2 regions of the Mesorhizobium sp. BR1-1-2 genome follow, and region 1 is predicted to be linked to the other one. Evidence: predicted binding sites of a transcription regulator. Region 1 holds the regulator's gene; the other holds the start of a gene.
What was found. Region 1 encodes PhoB, which activates phosphate uptake and scavenging genes when phosphate is short. Its sites were predicted from a motif close to TGTCATNNANCTGTCAT; they were not measured.
Positions count from the first base shown of each region.

Region 1 (3,170 bases):
CCGCGTATGGCGCGACCAAACAGGCCCGAAGGCCGGCACAAAGGCTCTATTTTTTCGAGCCTCGAAAAAACACTGGTCCATCGTCGGAACGCTGTCAACGTCGATTCTGATGTATTTTGATGTCCTCGTGAATTTTTTTCGAGCTCCGGAATAAATAATGACAGCCAAGGCCGGTTCTGCCAGTATTTGGCGGTCGCTGGGCCTGGGGAGAGAAGACGGCGACCGGGAGGATGCGAGAAACATGTCGGTCGGAATCCGCCACGACGATCTGCGCCGACGCAATCGGGCGATGGTGATCGCGGCCGTGCGCCGTGCCGGGCAGCCCTCGCGCACCGAGATTGCCGCGACCACCGGGCTCAGCCATTCCACCATATCGGCGATCTCCTCCGACCTGATCGGCGAAGGCATCCTGGCGCAGAGCAAGCCGAGCGAGGCCGGTGCGATGAAACGCGGCCGGCCGCAGATCGGCCTCAGCCTCAACCCTGAAGCCGCGGCGGTGATGACCGTGGTGCTGTCGCTGAATTTCCTCTCCGTCGCCGTCATCGACTATGCCGGCCAGGTGATATCGGAGGAGCAGCGCCGGCTGGACACGCTGACCATGTCGCGCGAGGCGCTGATCGGCGAATGCGTAGCCATCGTCAGGCGGCGGTTCGAGGATCCCGACCTCGACGTCGCCAGCATCGCCCGTATCGCGCTGGCGATCCAGGGCATCACCGACACGGAGGCGCGCGCCATGCTGTGGTCGCCGATCACGCCGCAGACCGATATTGCCTTCGCCGACATACTGGAGGCCGAGTTCGGCATTCCCGCCACCATGGAGAACGATTGCAACATGATGGCGGTGGCGCTGCGCTGGCGCGATCCCCGGCGCTACCGCGACGACTTCATCGCCATCCTGTTGTCACACGGCATCGGCATGGGCCTGGTGCTGAAGGGCGAACTGTTCACCGGCACCCATTCATCCGGAGGCGAGTTCGGCCACATGATCCATCGCCCGGGTGGGGCGCTCTGCCGCTGCGGGCGGCGCGGCTGTGTCGAGGCCTATGCCGGGAACTATGCCATCTGGCGCAACGCGAGGCAGCTTGGCGAGGACACCGAGCCCGTCGATGTCAGCGACGCCGACATGCGTGCGCTGGCGGCCACGGCGCGCGAAAAGGACGGGCCGGAGCGCGAAGCCTACCGCAAGGCCGGTGAGGCGCTGGGCTACGGCCTTGGCAGCCTGTTCGCCCTGATCGATCCGGCGCCGGTCGCCATGGTCGGCGTCAGCGCCGCCGCCTTCGACTTGATCGAGCCGGCTCTGCGCGAAGCCATTGCCCAGACCGCCGGCGGACAGCACTCGAAATCGATTTCCTTCGACACCGAGCCGAACGAACTGCCGCTGATCCGCGAGGGCTGCGCCATGCGCGCGCTGACCTTCGTCGACCAGGAAATTTTCGCACCGGGGGCACAAGCGAAATCAGGCGTGGGCGAGAATGTTGCGTGACATATCCCTAGGCTTCGCGGATCGCATACCCCGCGCCACGGATAGTACGGATCACGTCAGGCATGCGGCCGTTGTTGACCGCCTTGCGCAGCCGGCCGACATGGACGTCCACGGTGCGCTCGTCGATATAGATCGTTTCGCCCCAGACATTGTCGAGCAGCTGGCTGCGCGAGAACACGCGGCCGGGATGGCGCATCATGAATTCGAGCAGACGGAACTCGGTCGGCCCGAGCCGGATCTCGCTCTTCTTGCGGTAGACCCGGTGCGATTCACGGTCGAGCACGATGTCGCCGACCTTGAGCACGCTGGACAGCACTTCCGGCTTGGCGCGGCGCAGCAGCGCCTTGACGCGTGCCATGAATTCCGGCGTTGAGAACGGCTTGACCAAATAGTCGTCGGCGCCGGTGGAGAGACCTCGCACCCGATCGCTTTCTTCGCCGCGCGCCGTCAGCATGATAATCGGCAGCCGCTCGGTCTCGGGCCGCATCCGGAGACGGCGGCAGAGCTCGATGCCGGAAACCGCCGGCACCATCCAGTCGAGCACAAGAAGGTCGGGGACATTCTCCTGCAAGCGGATCTCGGCCTCGTCGCCGCGCGTCACCACCTCGACCTGGTAACCCTCCGATTCCAGATTGTAACGGAGCAGCACACCCAGCGGCTCCTCGTCCTCCACCACCATGATGCGTGGCGCGATCATCGACTGGTCACCCCTGCCGTCACGCCGCTGGCGCCGACATCGCCGTTTCGTCCTGCTTCGGGCGATTGGCGGGCAATTGCGTGCCGGTCAGCACATAATAGGCATTTTCGGCAATGTTGGTCACATGATCACCGATGCGCTCGAGATTCTTGGCGCAGAACAAAAGATGCGTGCAGGCGGTGATGTTGCGCGGATCCTCCATCATGTAGGTCAGCAGCTCGCGGAACACCGATGTGTATTTGACGTCGATGCGTTCATCGTCGGCGCGCAGCTTGGCTAGCGCCGAGGCATCACGGGCGCCATACTCCTCGATCACGCCCTGCACCTGGATCAATACCAGCTGCGCCATGGCATCGATGGAGTGCGACAGGTCGCGCGGCGTGGCGGCCAGGCCGACGGTGCCGACGCGCTTGGCGATGTTCTTGGCGAGATCGCCGATGCGTTCGAGATCTCCCGCCATGCGGATCGAGCCGACGACATGGCGCAGATCGTCCGCCATGGGCTGCCGCTTGGCGATCAGCGTGATGGCGCGGTCGTCGAGTTCGCGCTGGCGCGCATCCATGATCGCGTCGTCGGAGACGACGCGCTGGGCGAGCGCATTGTCGGAATTCAGGAGCGCCTTGGTGGCGCCGCCGACCATCGATGAGGCGAGATCGCCCATGTCGCGGATCAGCCTGCTGATCTGTCCGAGATCTTCGTCAAAGGCTGCGACTGTATGTTCGGCCATGATCTTGGTCCTCGTATGCCTGGGATCAGCCGAAGCGGCCGGTGATATAGTCCTGCGTGCGCTTCTCGCGGGGCGACGTGAAGATCTTCTCGGTGCGGTCGAACTCGACCAGCTCGCCCAGATACATGAAGGCGGTCTGCTTCGACACGCGCGCCGCCTGCTGCATGTTATGGGTGACGATGACGATCGTATAATCGGCCTGCAGCTCGTCGATCAGTTCCTCGATCTTGGCGGTCGACAGCGGATCGAGCGCCGAGGCAGGC
Region 1 covers NZ_JAIUID010000018.1:60,979-64,148, reverse strand. Annotated here, with positions in the region: gene LB551_RS26735 (ROK family protein) at 242-1,483, shown strand; gene phoB (phosphate regulon transcriptional regulator PhoB) at 1,491-2,180, opposite strand; gene phoU (phosphate signaling complex protein PhoU) at 2,200-2,907, opposite strand; gene pstB (phosphate ABC transporter ATP-binding protein PstB) at 2,933-3,170, opposite strand, start outside.

Region 2 (3,170 bases), on a different contig from region 1:
ACATGCAGCGTGCCGTCGTCGAGCAGGTTCATGTTGGCGGCACGGTCGTCCGGATTGAAACGGCCCGCGGTGACGAATTTGTAGACATAGTCGAAGCGCTCGTCATCGCCGAGATAGAAGACGACGCGCCCATCCTTGGCGACGATCGATTCGGCGCCTTCATGCTTGAAGCGGCCCATCGCGGTGCGCTTCCTCGGCGTGGATGCCGGATCGTTGACGTCGACCTCGACGATCCAGCCGAAACGGTTGGGCTCATTCGGCTCCTTGGCGAGGTCGAAGCGGTCGTAATGCGCGCCCCATTCATAGGCCCCTTCCGGAATGCCGAGGCGCTTGTAATTGGCGGCTTCCTTATGGCCTTCCGGCAGTTCGCCGGAGAAATAGCCGTGGATGTTCTCCTCGGCCATGACATAGGTGCCCCAGGGTGTGACGCCGCCGGCGCAGTTGTTGAATGTGCCGATGACCTTGGTGCCGGATGGGTCGGCATTGGTCTTGACACGGTCATGACCGGCGACCGGGCCTGACAGCGCCATTTCGGTGTTGGAGGTGATGCGGCGGTTCAACTTGCCGTCGCGCACCACCTGCCACTTGCCGCCTTCCTTGCGGATCTCGACGATGGTGCCGCCATGTGCCGCCATCTCGACGTCGACCTGCTCCTTCGAGAGCGGTGCGAGTTCGGCCGCTTTCTTGCCGTCCTTCTCGACGATCTTGACGATGCCCGGGAACATCAGATGCGGATTGGTGTATTCGTGGTTGACGACCAGCAGGCCATGCTCGGCGGAGCCATCGATCCCGATATAGCCGACATAGTCGTTGTTGTAGCCGAATTGTCTTGCCTGGGCCTCAGCCGACTGTCTGGCCGGGTCGAACTCCGGCGAATCGGCAAACAGCGGATCGCCCCAGCGCAACAGCACGTCGGCATCGTAGCCCGGCGCGACATGGTGCTTGTCGTCGATACCGGCTTCGAGTTCGTCGAACGAAAAGGCCGAACCCTCGGCGGCACGCGCATCGTCGGCGGCCACGAGCGCCAACGGGCCGACGGTGGCGGCGATGGCCGAGACGGCCAGCGAACCTTTGAGGAAGGCACGGCGGGAGAACCGCTCGGCGATGATTTCGCCCATGGTGCTGTTGTCGGTGGGGTTGGGCGCCGGACCTTCATTTTCCTCAAGCAGGCTGGTGCGGAATCTGGCGTCGGGCGAGCGATGGTCGGTCATGGGTCTGCCTCTGGCTTCCTGGATGGCTGGAGCGTGTCACGCGTTTCGACCCCTTATAGACGATCGGTCACACTTTCGTGACATTCGTGCACCCGCCAGCTTGACCGCGAACCTCGCGCCACATCCGGTTTGAAGCTCGGACTAAGGTCCTAGACCGATCGGGGCGAAGGTCCGGATTGCCGCGGCATCGGTCGTGGGCCACTTACACGAACACGCCATGTCGCCGATGGTCGCGTACCTGCACGAGATGGCCTCTGAATTTGCCGGTCCGATCAAGTGAGGGACTGATGCGCAGCTCGATCATGGCTCATTGTTGCTGGCTGACCCTGAGAGCAGTGCCGGCACTGGCGCTGACCATAGCCCCCTATCACCTCGATTTTCACGGTTCCACCGCAGGCATTGCCGCGTCCGGCGCCCAGGCCGCACCTGGTGGGAACGGCGGCAATGGCGGGAATGGGGGTAACGGAAATGGTGGGGGCGGGAATAGCGGCGGCGGCAACAATGGCAACGCCGGTGGCAACAATGGCAACGCCGGCGGTAACGTGAACAATGGCGGCGGCAACAGTGGCAAGGGGAACGGTGCCAACAGCTCCGGCAAGCATGTGAACGCAACAACCGGCGATCGTGTCGAAATAGACGACAACAAGATCGTGGTGCAGCACCCTAACGGCTTCGGCGAAGAGATCGAGAAGGGTCGCTTCAAAATGACCGACGCGCTGGGACGCACGATCGTCGAGCGCCCTGCGACGGCGGCGGATATAAGCCGCCTCAAGGGGTTGTAGAGCGGGCAATAGGCATCGCCCGCTTTACGTGTCACCTCCGCCGCCCCCCGGCGGAGGTGACCTTGTCGCTCCGGCCCCGTATAGGGGCCGTCTTTTTTTGCCCTGGAGCGTTCCGCTGCACCGCGCTTCAGGTTTTCATTTATGCGTGTCGCTATCCCAAACCAGGGATCCCTTGCGGGCGACCAGGATTAGCTGCCGGCCCGATCCCGCGCTTCGCGCATCAGCAGCGCCGCCTCGGTGCGATTGCGCACGTTGAGCTTGGACAGCACACCGGTCATATGATGCTTGACCGTTTTTTCCTGCAGCGCCAGCCGCAGCGCCACTTCCTTGTTGCTCAGCCCTTCCGCCACCAGCTGCAGGATCTCGGCCTCGCGTCCGGTGAGCTGACGCAGGCGGTCCGTCCTGCCGTTGGCCGGCTGCAGCGATTGCAGGTCCGAAAGCAGGCGGGCCGACAGGGTCGGCGACACATAGGTTTCGCCGGCCGCGACACCATGCAGGATTTCGGCCAGCATGCGCGAGCCGACCCCCTTCAGCACATAGCCGCGCACACCGGCGTTCAGCGCCCGCGCCACGTCGGCATTGGCCTCCGAGACCGTCAGCATGACGATCTTCTGTCCGGGATTGGCACCCAGTATGCCGGCCACCGACGCAAGACCGTCACCCGGCATGCTGATGTCGAGCAGCAGTATGTCGGGCTGCAAAGTCGAGGCGATGCGTTCGGCATCCTGCGCCGTGGCACCCTGGGCCACCATTTCGAAGCCGCCGATCTCCGACAGGCTGCGGGTAACGCCTTCGCGAAACAGGGGGTGGTCGTCGACAATGGCGACACGGATGGTACCGATCATGGTTGATCCTCGACGGCTAGCGTAATCATCAATCGTGTTCCCTGCGGGCCGGTCGTGGTCTCGAACTGGCCACCAATGCTTTCGATGCGCTCCCTGATGCCGGCAAGCCCCAGGCCCTCGGCCCGCCTCGGATCGAATCCGGGCCCGCCGTCCGATACTTCAACGAAGAACTTGCCGCCTGTCATCCCGGCCTTCACCTCCTGATCCTTGCCCTGCCCATGACGGTAGGCGTTGTTCAGCCCCTCCTGGACGAAGCGATAGATGCTGATCTTCTCCGAAGCGCCCAGTTCGGGCAACTGCCTGGATAGGGTCAGCGCCACGGAACTGCGGGT
Region 2 covers NZ_JAIUID010000003.1:395,068-398,237, reverse strand. Annotated here, with positions in the region: gene LB551_RS08465 (PhoX family protein) at 1-1,211, opposite strand, end outside; gene LB551_RS08460 (hypothetical protein) at 1,499-1,993, shown strand; gene LB551_RS08455 (response regulator) at 2,182-2,838, opposite strand; gene LB551_RS08450 (sensor histidine kinase) at 2,835-3,170, opposite strand, start outside.
Region 2: the regulator PhoB is predicted to act here: its motif matches at 1,278-1,294, upstream of LB551_RS08465 (PhoX family protein).